Regions from separate parts of the Shewanella sp. SP2S2-4 genome, predicted to be linked through region 2. Evidence: predicted binding sites of a transcription regulator. Region 2 holds the regulator's gene; each other region holds the start of a gene.
What was found. The regulator sigma-54, encoded in region 2, starts transcription at its own class of promoters, with help from an activator protein. The targets are predictions, from matches to a motif close to GTTGGCACGNNNNTNGNNT.
Positions count from the first base shown of each region.

Region 1 (3,399 bases), on a different contig from region 2:
GTCATAGGGCCGTACATAAACAGAACAACAAGGCAGAGTTATGTCGAGTATTCTTGATTCAGTCAACAAACGAACCCAGCTCGTTGGTCAAAACCGTTTAGAATTGTTGCTTTTTAAATTAAACGGTCGTCAACGGTTTGGGATTAACGTGTTTAAGGTGAAAGAAGTACTGCAGTGCCCGCCACTGACAACTTTGCCTAAACTTAATCCTTATGTTAAAGGTGTCGCGCATATTCGCGGTACGACTATTTCAGTTATTGATCTGAGTGCGGCAACAGGTGGTAGACCTTTAGCGAGTACTGAAAACTGTTTCATCATTATTTCTGAATATAACCGTAGCGTTCAAGGTTTCTTGGTCAGTTCTGTTGAGCGGATTATCAACATGAATTGGGAAGCGATTATGCCTCCGCCGCAAGGTGCCGGTCGTTATTCTTATCTGACGGCTGTAACTGAGATTGAAGGTGAATTGGTTGAAATTCTCGATGTAGAAAAAATCTTAGATGAGATTTCACCGGTTAAAACTGCCATCAGTGAAGAAGCCAATGAAAAGCTGACCCTCGACAGAACCCAGCATTATCATATTATGGTTATCGATGATTCTGCCGTGGCGCGTAAGCAGATTATTCGTTCACTCGAGTCATTGAACTTACAAATTGATACCGCAAAAGATGGCCGAGAAGCATTAGATAAGCTCAAAGAAATCGCCAAAGAAATGGACAATGTTGCCGATGAAATCCCTCTTATTATCTCAGACATTGAGATGCCTGAGATGGATGGTTATACCCTGACCGCGGAGATCCGAGATGATCCTAAGCTCAAGCATATTAAAGTGGTACTGCATACGTCGTTAAGTGGAGTATTCAATCAGGCAATGGTTCAAAAAGTGGGGGCCAATGACTTTATCGCTAAGTTTAATCCCGACGAACTGGCTGCTGCAGTGAATAAGCACTTAAGTTTGTAAGTTCAGTAGTTAGTACCTATATATGCTTTACGCTATAATCTCGACTTTGTAACATGATGGTTTCGCACTGATTTTGGTGCTTGCAATAGGATTTAGGATGTGAATGTGCCAAATAAATCACTCGCTGAGGCTGAATATAATCAATTTAGGTTGTTCTTAGAGCAACACAGCGGCATCGTACTGGGTGAAAATAAGCAATATCTGGTGCGCAGTCGTCTTGCTCCTTTAATGGGGAAATATAACCTGCCATCCTTATCCGATGTGGTTAAGCATTCGATGAAGCCAACGGAACGCGCGCTTCGGGCAGAAGTGATTGATGCTATGACGACCAATGAAACCCTGTGGTTCCGTGATCGTTATCCATTTGAGTTATTGCATAACGTTTTGTTACCTGAGTATAGTCGTTTAGGTCGTCCACTTAAGATTTGGTCGGCCGCGTGTTCGTCCGGGCAAGAACCCTATTCACTGGCGATGACGATTCTTGAGTATCAACAGAAGAAGCCTGGTGCGCTTGCGGGCAGTGCGTCAATTCAAGCCACTGATTTATCGCCTTCCATGTTGGAACGTTGCAAAAATGCTGAGTACGATAGCTTGGCATTAGCGCGCGGTTTATCCGAAGAGCGTAAGCGTCAGTTTTTTGATGCTTTACCTTCAGGCAATATGAAGTTAAAGGATAATGTTAAGCGTTTGGTGAACTTTAGGGCACATAACCTGCTTGAGAGTTATAGCTTACTTGGTAAGTTCGACATTATTTTTTGCCGCAATGTGCTGATTTATTTTGCGCCTGAGGCAAAGGCAAAAATTTTGCGGCAATTCGCTGCCGCTCTTAATCCCAAAGGGATCTTATTTCTTGGTGCTTCTGAATCTATAGCTGGTTTAACGGATGAGTTTGACATGGTCCGTTGTAATCCTGGGATTTATTACCAGAAAAAGACTTAAGTTTGCTTCTTTAAAGAAAATTACCGACATTTGTCGGTAATTTTTTACCCATCACTTGCTCATCCCCATTGTTATTCTCATTATTCCACTATGTTGGCACATGAATTGCTTTATTTCCGTGAGTAACACGAGGAGGCAATTTTATGGCGATCAATTTTGATAATGCACTGGGTGTGCATCAGTACACTCTCGGTATTAGAGCGCAGCGAGCTGAAGTCATTTCGAGCAATATCGCTAACGCCGATACGCCACATTATAAAGCCCGTGATGTTGATTTTTCTGCGGCAATGCAGGCCGCCCGTGGCCAACAACAGCAGCGTAATAGTCTTGAAATGCAAGAGTCAGACAAGCATTTTGGTCTTGCTGAGTTGACGGGTCAATTTGTTAAGTTCCGTGTGCCAAATCAACCCGATACCGGTGATGGCAATACCGTTGATATCCAACAGGAACAATCGGCATTCATGCAAAATGCCCTTGAATATCAAATGTCATTAGGCTTTTTAGACAGTAAGTTTAGTGGCATGAAGAAAGCGCTGAGAGGGGATTAATCATGAGTTTATTTAGCATATTTGATGTTGCTGGCTCTGGAATGTCGGCTCAATCGGTCAGGTTGAACACCACGGCGAGTAACATAGCTAACGCTGATTCCGTCTCGAGTAGCGTAGATAAGACCTATCGTTCCCGTCATCCTATTTTTGAAGCTGAAATGGCCAAAGCCCAAAGTCAGCAACAAGCCTCTCAAGGTGTTGCGGTAAAAGGCATTGTTGAAAGTGATAAACCACTACTAAAAGAATACTCGCCCGATCATCCAATGGCGGATGCGGACGGCTTTATTTATAAACCGAATGTTAATGTCATGGAAGAAATGGCAGATATGATTTCTGCTTCGCGCTCATATCAAATGAATGTACAGGTCGCTGAAGCAGCTAAGTCTATGCTGCAACAAACACTTGGGATGGGTAAATAACATGTGTTACTTAGGAGGTAAGCTGTGAGCCTCATTAATCAAATTAACCAAGCATCGACGCAGACGGCTCAAAATAAGAGTCAATCAAATGCTGTGACGACCAATTCATCAACCAGTTCAACGGGTAATCCGTTTCTTGATGGCATACGACTGCCAAAAGATTCGATAGTACCGGAAGCGAAAAGCCAACAGTTAACTCAAGATGACTTTTTCTCGTTATTAAGCCAACAGTTATCGATGCAGGACCCTTTTAAGCCCGTCGACAACGACCAAATGATTGCGCAGATGGCATCATTTTCGACAGTTGATGGTATCAGTAAGTTAAATGATGAAATAGTTAACTTAAACAGTGTTATGACGTCGAGCCAAGCACTGCAGGCATCGGGACTCGTTGGTCGCAAGGTGTTGATCCCAACTGATACTGGCAATATTTCAGCTGAAAGCCCAACGATGAAAGGTGTGGTCAGTACCCCTAATAAAATTCCAGAGATTACTGTGCGTGTTGAAGATGAGAAGGGCCAAGTTGTGACCA
Region 1 covers NZ_JAUOER010000012.1:47,639-51,037, reverse strand. Annotated here, with positions in the region: gene Q4Q54_RS11555 (chemotaxis protein CheV) at 41-961, shown strand; gene Q4Q54_RS11550 (CheR family methyltransferase) at 1,061-1,900, shown strand; gene flgB (flagellar basal body rod protein FlgB) at 2,044-2,448, shown strand; gene flgC (flagellar basal body rod protein FlgC) at 2,451-2,867, shown strand; gene flgD (flagellar hook assembly protein FlgD) at 2,892-3,399, shown strand, end outside.
Region 1: the regulator sigma-54 is predicted to act here: its motif matches at 1,993-2,011, upstream of flgB (flagellar basal body rod protein FlgB).

Region 2 (3,399 bases):
GTAATTGCTTTAATATTTGCTTGTCGCTCAGCTTTTCGGCCATGCAAGACAAGGTACTTAAGTGCTGCTGACATTGGTCTGCAGGCACCAGTAGTGCAAATAAAATATCAACAGGTTGCTTATCGATAGCATCGAATGCTATCGGCTCTTCACACTTAATGAGTATGGCAATGGGCTGATCTATATCGGCTAGTCGACCATGTGGAATGGCGATGCCGTTACCTATACCTGTGCTCCCCATCTTTTCGCGCGCCACTAGGCTTTCGAATATCTCTTGAGATGAGAGGGTCGGGTACTGGGCAGCGACTAAGTCGCTGATGAGTTCCAGTACCTTTTTCTTGCTGCCCGGAGTGGCGCAGGTAGTGCACTCCGGCCGCAGTATGGTACAAAGTTCCATTATTAGTGTTTTGTTAACTTCTCTTTGTGTTTAATAACCTGACGATCAAGCTTGTCAATCAGGGCGTCTATAGCGGCATACATGTCAGCATGCTCTGAAGTAGCAAAAACTTCACCACCGATAAGATTTATTCTCGCTTCGGCAATCTGTTGCATTTTTTCGACATTGAGCACAACGTGCACATTATTGATCTGTTCGAAATGGCGTTCAAGTTTTGAAAACTTTTCTTCTACATATGCGCGTAACGATTCGGTAATTTCGACATGGTGTCCACTCAGGTTTATTTGCATAGAAACGTCCTCCGATATCCACTGTAGGTTATAAACTTTTACGCTGATTAGAAGGCGGAATGAGCATAGCCTCTCGGTACTTCGCAATGGTTCTGCGGGCTACGTTGATCCCTTGTTCTGCCAGAAGTTGCGCCATCTTACTGTCGCTCAATGGTTTTTTCTGGTTTTCCGCTGCAACCAGTTTCTTAATGAAGGCTCTGATTGCTGTGGATGAGCACTCCCCACCATCGTCAGTACCGACGTGGCTAGAGAAGAAGTATTTTAGTTCAAAAAGTCCCTTAGGGGTATGCATGTATTTCTGGGTAGTCACCCGTGAGATGGTCGACTCATGCATTTCTACCGCTTCGGCAATATCGTTCAGCACCATAGGTTTCATGGCTTCTTCACCGTATTCAAAGAAACCTTGCTGATATTGGACGATACAGTTCGCCACCTTCAACAGGGTATCATTACGGCTCTCTAAACTCTTGATAAACCATTTAGCCTCTTGTAGATGGCCACGAATAAATTGGCTATCGGCTTGGCTTTTAGTGCTGCGCGCCATCGAGGCATAATGTTGGTTTACATTGATTTTTGGCATGCAGTCAGGATTAAGCTCAACCACCCAGCGACCATTTTTCTTCGACACTGACACATCCGGGATGACGTATTCGTCATCGTTGGGCGTAATCAATAAACCTGGGCGGGGATTGAGGGTTTGGATAAGCGCGATGCCGTCCCTTAACTCATCCTCTTTTAATTTAGTCTTACGCATCAACAGCCTAAAGTCGCGGGCGGCGATCAGATCTAAATGATCTTTGATCAACATGCGGGCGTTTTCTAGGTTGGGCGTGTCAGCGGCGAAATGCGACAGTTGGATCAACAGGCACTCGCTTAAATCGCGGGCGGCAACACCAATGGGATCAAAATGTTGAATGCGCTTGAGTACGGCTTCGACTTCGTCGAGCTCGACCTCCGAATTGCCCATGGCTTCGAGGATTTCGTCAGTACTTTGGGTGAGATAGCCTTGATCGTCGATGGCATCAATAATGGCGGTGGCAATGGCTAAATCGGTTTCAGAAAACGGCGTGAGGTTTTTTTGCCATTCTAAGTGTTCATACAAGCCTTCACTGGTCTCACCTTGGAAGGGCATATCGTCTTCACGACTGCCGCCGGGGCCAGAATTGGGGGAGGCGGTAAACACTTCATCCCAAGTGGTGTCCATGGGCAGTTCGTCGGGCATGGACTCTTTCGTGAGCGACTCTGCCGTATCTATGGTGGAGCTGTCTTTCTCTGGCGGCAGAGTGCTCGATTCACTGAAATCCGTATCGGAAAGCGTTTGGTTTACAGGGTCTTTAGTGGCGTCGAATTGATCCTCTTCCAGCTCGAGAAGGGGATTAGAATCTAAGGCTTGCTGGATCTCTTGCTGCAGTTCTAATGACGACAGTTGCAACAGACGAATGGCCTGTTGTAATTGTGGCGTCATGGTTAACTGTTGACCCAGTTTGAGCTGGAGTGACGCTTTCATGTTACCGCTGATCCCTACGTTATTATTGTTGGATGAGGTCGCTTGTTATCATCTTGAGTGGAGCCCAATGCTGGCACAAATTGCCTCCATTGGCTCCGCTTGATTAACTATAGCCTGAATTGTTCACCTAAGTACACAGCCCTAACTTGCTGATTGTCTAAGATCTCTGCAGGTGTTCCTTCGGCAATCAGGTTTCCGTGACTCACAATATAGGCATGTTCACACACATCTAATGTCTCGCGAACATTATGGTCGGTGATCAACACGCCAAGGCCACGACTTTTGAGCTGTTCGATAATCTTTTTGATGTCGATAACCGAAATCGGATCGACACCAGCAAAGGGTTCATCGAGCAAAATGAACTTAGGATTTGCTGCTAACGCCCGTGCAATTTCGACACGGCGACGTTCGCCACCCGACAATGACATGCCTTGGCTGTCACGGATGTGGGTGATGTGGAATTCTTCGAGCAGATGCTCGAGTTGTTCTTCCCTTTGCTCTTTTTTTAATTCTTTGCGCGTTTGCAGTACGGCCATGATGTTGTCATGGACGGTCAGCTTACGGAAGATACTGGCTTCCTGCGGCAAGTAACCTATGCCTTTGCGGGCGCGCAGGTGCATAGGATCTGCGGTTAAATCATCATCGTCGATAAAGATGTGGCCTTTATCGCTTTTAACCAGACCGACGACCATGTAAAAGGTGGTGGTTTTACCCGCGCCGTTCGGGCCGAGCAGTCCAACAACTTGACCTGTCTTTACCGTTAGACTGACGTCTTTAACCACTTGGCGACTCTTATAACTCTTTGCCAGATTTTGTGCTCTTAGGGTGATTTGGGTCATTTAGAGTCCTGCTTTTTCACAGGTTTATCCGCTGGCGCGTCTGGTTTGGCATCATCTTGATAGCTTTCAGGCTGAATAATAGTGATCACGCGATCGTCACCACTACCTGTGCTCTCAGCAATCAATTTTTGCTGGATAATGTTATAGCGGATCAAATTACCCGTCACTTGGCTACCCGCTTGATCTAACGAAGCTTGGCCTTTCAGTGTCAGGGTACGGCTTGCCATATCGTAACGAATTTCTTTCGCGCTCGCCGAGGCTGGACGGCCATCGTCTAACACTTGGCTGTAAGTTGCGGGGTTACCAGTGGCCACTAAAATTTTGCTATTTTCACCTTCGGCAGAAAATGCACGCAGTTCATTTGCT
Region 2 covers NZ_JAUOER010000011.1:32,058-35,456, forward strand. Annotated here, with positions in the region: gene ptsN (PTS IIA-like nitrogen regulatory protein PtsN) at 1-397, opposite strand, end outside; gene hpf (ribosome hibernation promoting factor) at 400-687, opposite strand; gene Q4Q54_RS10640 (RNA polymerase factor sigma-54) at 716-2,194, opposite strand; gene lptB (LPS export ABC transporter ATP-binding protein) at 2,302-3,033, opposite strand; gene lptA (lipopolysaccharide transport periplasmic protein LptA) at 3,030-3,399, opposite strand, start outside.

Region 3 (3,399 bases), on a different contig from region 2:
TAATGACAACTGAACTTGCATCGTTTCCTGACGATTGACTTGTAGTGGCGTCGATGACTGAGCTAAAGCAGAAAATGACTTAATGTCAGTCGTTGATACCTTGTCTTCATCTCCCATAATGAATGGCTTAACGTCTCTTTGAGCATCGAGTGTCACACTGTATTTCGCATCCTTTAGCAAAGTACCCGCATCCATTGCTACTTTTGAAACATCAACATTGATCTCGGTATCAGTCATTGCGCTATCCTTCGGATCAACTGCGTTACCTAAGATATTCTGTGTATCCAGTGTTGTAACTATAGGCTGAACTTCTACTTTGCTAACCGCAATATCGACATTAGCATTTCGGCTTACTTGCTGGGGTATCGTAATCTCAACATTGCGAACTGTTGGTTTATTACTCTCTACAGAAACAGTATCAGCATCGACCTCGTCCGTGCTAGAAGTATCAATCAGCTTGGAACTTGCCAAGTCCAATGTATCAACTATTTCATCAGCGATTAAAGATGTTGCAGCCATTTCATTCTTAGTAGTCGATGATGCTAGGGTTTCAGACTGCAAAGTTTGACTCGCAGGGCTAAACTTCAACATTGATTCATCTACGTCGTCAGAAGTTCGCAGTGCCTCAGAATTAAGATCCAACCTTGCTCCCCGCAGTTCAGCGTTTACACTCGCAACTTGATTCGCATATTTATCAGTTGAAAATGATTTATCGTCTTTAAGTTCAGTCACATCAGCGTCTTTCAATATCACGCTTTCTAAAATTTTTGATGGTGCTGTTTCTGCTGTATTTTCAAGCTCTGATAAGTCTAAACTTTCAGATGTTTTACTGTTCGGCGAAATAACTTGTGCCTTGAGAGAGGCGAAATGTGATTCAAGGCTTTTATCCATAGACGACTGTGATTTTAATGCCTCTACCGCCTCATCAAGTAAAACTTTCTTCCCCTGTATTGCTTCAACAGATAATTCGTCGGCTGCGTCTTTGTCAGCCCGTATATTTTCAATTGGCAATGTCTCAACTGATACTTTATCCGTAGACACATTATTAGTGCTATCAGTCTCATCTGATGACGCAGTATTTAGTTGAAACTGGTCAGTTAACTTTTTGAGTTCTGCGGAAAATGAAATGTCAGTATCTAACATCTTTTGTAGGCCAGATAGTTCGCCGTTTGAAGACTTGCGCTCACCCTTCTCAGTTACCAAGTCTACTTCACTTGACGCTAAAATATCTGATTTGCCTTGTACTGGGCCTGTGATGTCGACAATAGGAAACTCAGTGTTCATCGCTTTCATTGATGCTTGTATACCCGTCAACTCAACGGTACTGAGAGCATCGCTTTCCAACAAAGTATCACCAGACTCATTATTGTCCTCTTGGGAAGAGCCAAACGGCAAACTCTCTCCCTCTGATGCCGTTTTCTTCATGTCATTTGCCATACTGATCTGGGCGAAGATAAGATTAACGTCAGCGTCATCCGTTGATATGTCTTTATCTTTTACTTTATCAGTAGAGGCGATCTGCACTTTATCGTCAGTATTCGCGACAGCCTTTTTAGGCGCGGAAATAGAAAATGAGCTAGCGGAGACAGACGCAAGTGTAGATGAAAAGTCTTCATTATTAGACTCTTGGGAAGATGTCTTAGCGGAATTGGCCGCAGAGTTGCCTGTTTTACTCAACAGGATATTGGTCATTTGTTGCATAAGTGCTCCCAAACATCACCCAGCAGAAAAAGAAAATGGCTAGGTAGAAACGTCAATTAAACACTGCGGTTGCAGGGTCATGGACTAAATCAAAGCAAATAAGATGCCAAAACTTCAGTTTTTACTGCGGCATATTGAAAAGAATAAAACTCAGGGAAAAAAGTCGAACAAATGTTCTGCACCATAAGCGGCAACAGAAAACTGAACTCATAGAGGTTAGTGAATGGAAAAGATACCGATCATTTAACGCACCATTACACTAACGCTGATGACGGCGATAAAACTGCTGAGAAGCAAATTCATCGGTCATTTTCTGCTCCCGTTTTTGTTCAACAACTTGGCGCTTCTTCTCTTTACTCGCTAAGAGTAATTCCACTGCCTTACGTTTTTTCTGTTTTTCCAACCAATGCTGTTGTCGATATTCTTTTTGTTTTTCACCGTCGGCCACAACGCGATTTTGCTGAGTAATAGCGTCATCAATCTGACGAATAAAGCGATGAAACTGGTGATAGTGACTGGCACTAATGGCTTGGCCTTGCTGGGATTGCATTTGCTTCATGTATTCTAAGCGATAGTTATTGAGTGCACTGAGTTGATTCAGCCGCTTTTGACACTCTAACTGCGCCGACTTTAACAATAACGCCGCTTGTTCTTCGGCATCATTGGCGAGCTTTAACACTAACAACAAGGGATCGGCGTTAGCCATACTAGACCTCGATTAATTCGATGACGCCATTATTTGCACTGTGCGGCAAGTTGCCCGAGCATGACTTGGCTATCGGCAAAGCTAAATGCATCACGCATGGTTTGGCGTAAAAAAGCATTCATTGCTGGCTGCAGTCGTATCGCATTGTCAATTCGAGGATCGCTTCCTTGGGCATAAGCACCAATTGAAATCAAATCCCGATTTTGCTGATACAAGGAATAGGTTTGTTTCACGCGGCGCATCGCTTCCAAATGTTCATTGGAGATCACCATAGGCGCGACTCGGCTAATAGAAGCTTCAATATCAATGGCGGGATAATGCCCAGAGTCCGCAAGCGAACGTGACAAGACTATGTGACCATCTAGGATCGCCCGCGATGCATCGGCAATGGGATCCTGTTGATCGTCCCCTTCCGTCAACACAGTATAAAATGCCGTAATTGAACCTTGGCCTGGGCCACCGTTACCGGCGCGCTCAACTAAACGCGGCAGCTTTGCAAACACTGAAGGCGGATAGCCTTTGGTGGCTGGCGGCTCACCCACAGCCAAAGCAATTTCACGCTGCGCTTGGGCGTAGCGCGTCAAACTATCCATTAATAACAAGACGTTATAACCTAAATCGCGAAAGTATTCTGCAATGCGAGTCGAGGTTTCACAGGCGCGCAGGCGCATTAGCGGCGAGGTATCCGCAGGCGCGGCAACAACAACAGAACGCGCTCGACCTTTGTCCCCAAGAATTTCTTCAATAAACTCTTTGACTTCACGGCCACGTTCGCCCACCAGCCCAACCACAATAATATCGGCAGTGGTACCGCGGGTCATCATGCCTAAGAGCACACTCTTACCCACACCAGAACCAGCAAACAAGCCCATACGTTGGCCTTTACCCACAGTCAGCATGGCATTAATGGCGCGAACGCCAACGTCCAGCGGCTCGGTAATAGCACGGCGAGATAAGGGGTTAATGGCAGCGCTATGTCTTGGCGCTTGTTG
Region 3 covers NZ_JAUOER010000012.1:21,042-24,440, forward strand. Annotated here, with positions in the region: gene Q4Q54_RS11415 (flagellar hook-length control protein FliK) at 1-1,701, opposite strand, end outside; gene fliJ (flagellar export protein FliJ) at 1,961-2,407, opposite strand; gene fliI (flagellar protein export ATPase FliI) at 2,437-3,399, opposite strand, start outside.
Region 3: the regulator sigma-54 is predicted to act here: its motif matches at 1,794-1,812, upstream of Q4Q54_RS11415 (flagellar hook-length control protein FliK).

Region 4 (3,399 bases), on a different contig from region 2:
CAAGATAATTTTTTAGAATCCGAATTGGGCGTTAGTTGTCCGCAATTGAATAGAGTCAAAAGTAGAGGTGAATTATGTCGTTTAACATTGCATTGAGTGGCATTTCTGCCGCACAGAAAGATTTAAACACCACGGCGAACAACATTGCGAATGCGAATACCATTGGCTTTAAAGAGTCTCGTGCTGAATTTGCGGATGTTTACGCTAATTCTATCTTTTCAAATTCTAAAACTGCTGTCGGTGGTGGTGTTGCAACGAGTCAAGTCGCCCAGCAATTCCATCAAGGCAGCTTACAGTTGACAAGTAATTCACTCGATATGGCAATTAAAGGTGGTGGTTTTTTTGTCACTGCTTCTGAAATAGGCAGTCTTGACCATTCATTTACTCGAGCTGGGGCATTTAAAGTCGATTCAAATAACTACATGGTGGATTCTGCTGGTAATTTTTTGCAGACATTCCCTGTGGATAAAGATGGTAATTCGACATCGGTAAGTTTGACTACAGCGAAACCAGTGCAGATCCCTGATACTGCAGGTAGCCCAGTAAAAACTGAAAATGTCAGTTTACAAATGAATCTAAATGCTAAGGAAAGTACCCTTGACCCTGCTGCATTCGATCCTCTAGACCCTAAGACATACAATAACGTTACCTCAATGACTATGTATGACTCACTCGGTGAGCCACATATCATGACAACCTATTTTGTTAAGCCTAATGATGCCTCTTATAATGGAGAGAGCAATTGGGTGGCTTATTACGCTATTGATGGTAAACAAGTCGATCTAGCTGGTGCTGCTGGTACTTATCAAACGGATACTACGGGCGATGGTAACCCTGACTCAACCGGTACAGCGCAAACAACTAGCGGTTGGAAGGGCTCTGTACTTAAGTTCAATTCTGTTGGTGTCTATACCGGTAGTGATCCAGCGGTCGTTAAGACTGAGACTTTAGGGGTGGGTGGTGCAGGCGTTTTAGGTGCTGGAGCGGATGGAACTCAAGACTTAACAATTAAGTTTAATGCGCCAACGCAATATGCTGCTCCTTTTGCGGCAACAGAGTTAACACAAGACGGTACTACTGTTGGTCGTTTAACTAACGTTGAAATTGGTGCTGATGGTTTAATTACTGCAAGTTACTCGAACGGTTCAACTGTGCCTTTAGCACGAGTTGCCTTGGTTCGATTTGCTAACGAACAAGGTTTAACACAAGTAGGTAATACGTCGTGGAAAGCCAGTTTGAATTCTGGTCCAGCTCTTGCTGGTGAGGCAAACAGTGGTACTTTTGGTAGCATAAGTTCATCGGCGTTAGAGCAATCGAATATCGATTTGACCACTGAACTGGTCGATTTGATTTCGGCGCAGCGTAACTTCCAAGCGAACTCTCGTACCCTTGAAGTGAACAACACACTGCAACAAACCGTATTACAAATCCGCTAATCATTACATTGTTTGACTAAGTGTTGCCGCCAGTGGCAACACTTAGCCTTTATCCTGCTATCAATTCACTTCATTTCCTTATTCTTCAATTCTATCAGTAAATTAAACGTCAACTTTATTGGCACGATGCTTGCTTTGCTATTGTCATGTAGAAAATTTGACGGAGCAGTCTGTGGACAAATTCCTTTATGTCGCCATGAGTGGCGCCAAGCAAAATATGAATGAGCTGGCGCTCCGTGCGAACAACTTAGCCAATGCTAATACCGACGGTTTTAAATCCGATATGGCACAAGCTCGCTCAATGCAAGCCTTCGGTGAAGGGTTGCCTTCCAGGGTATTTGCGATGACAGAATCTCCGTCAGCTAATTTTCGCTCTGGTCCCATAAAAACCACTGGACGAGATCTCGATGTTGCCATTAAAGGCGACGGCTGGTTTGCCGTGCAGGCAAAAGATGGCAGTGAAGCCTATACCCGCTCAGGCAGTTTAAGTTTCGACTCTACGGGTTTACTACACAATGACAGGGGAAATCCTGTTATGGGAGATGCGGGCCCCATAGTGTTGCCGCTCCCTATTGAGAAGGTTTCAATTTCTCAGGATGGCATTATTTCTGTTCGACCTCAGGGCGCTACCGCTGAAGTGGTGGAAGAAGTTGGTCGCTTGAAACTCGTTAATCCCGGTAATGCGCAGATGATGCGTGGTGAAGATGGATTATTTCGACAAATGTCAGGAGAACCAGCACCAGCTGATCCTTTCGTCGCAGTTGAAAGTGGCGCAGTGGAAGGCAGTAACGTTAACCCTGTCGATGAAATGGTGTCTTTGATTGACCTTCAGCGTCAGTTTGAATTGCAAGTCAAGATGATGAAAACCGCGGAAGAGAATGATCGCGCTTCATCTTCATTAATGCGTATTAGTTAGGAGATAGATTATGCATCCGGCGTTATGGATTAGTAAAACTGGCTTAGACGCACAGCAAACTGACATTGCGGTGATCTCGAACAACGTGGCGAACGCCAGCACTGTGGGCTACAAGAAAAGTCGCGCAGTATTTGAAGATTTGCTTTACCAAACAGTTAACCAAGCGGGCGGTGTCAGCGCTTCTAACACTAAGTTACCTAATGGGTTAAACATAGGTGCGGGTACCAAAGTCGTCGCCACGCAGAAAATGTTTACCCAAGGCAACATGCTGACTACGGATAACTCATTGGATCTGATGATTGAAGGCCCCGGCTTTTTTGAAATCCAGCTACCCGATGGTACTGCGGCCTATACCCGAAACGGTCAGTTTACCTTAGACGATACGGGCCAGATTGTGACACCCGGTTCTGGCTACTTGCTGCAACCCGCGATCACTATTCCTGACAATGCGACCAGTATTACCGTTTCCGCGGAGGGTGAAGTTTCAGTGAAAACCCCAGGTACAGCAGAGAACCAAGTTGTGGGTCAGTTGACTATGACGGATTTTATTAATCCATCGGGTCTAGATCCCATGGGGCAAAACTTATACACGGAAACTGGTGCGAGCGGCACGCCAATTCAAGGTACCGCTTCGTTAGATGGTATGGGAGCGATTCGTCAAGGCGCATTAGAAACCTCTAACGTTAACGTGACCGAAGAACTGGTGAACCTTATCGAAAGTCAGCGCATTTACGAGATGAACTCCAAAGTGATTTCTGCGGTAGATCAGATGCTGTCTTATGTGACTCAGAATTTATAGAGGCAAACATCATGGCTAGATATCTTGTGGTGGCCGTCGCGTTATTGCTTGCAGCCTGTAGCTCGACGCAAAAGAAACCCCTTGCGGATGATCCCTTTTATGCGCCGGTCTACCCAGAGGCACCGCCGACAAAAATTGCCGCGACTGGCTCTATTTATCAAGACAGTCAAGCATCTAGTTTGTATTCGGATATACGTGCTCACAAAGTTGGCGACATTATCACTATCGTTTTGAAAGAGTCGACTCAA
Region 4 covers NZ_JAUOER010000012.1:43,970-47,368, reverse strand. Annotated here, with positions in the region: gene flgE (flagellar hook protein FlgE) at 75-1,436, shown strand; gene flgF (flagellar basal-body rod protein FlgF) at 1,609-2,352, shown strand; gene flgG (flagellar basal-body rod protein FlgG) at 2,363-3,151, shown strand; gene flgH (flagellar basal body L-ring protein FlgH) at 3,163-3,399, shown strand, end outside.
Region 4: the regulator sigma-54 is predicted to act here: its motif matches at 1,554-1,572, upstream of flgF (flagellar basal-body rod protein FlgF).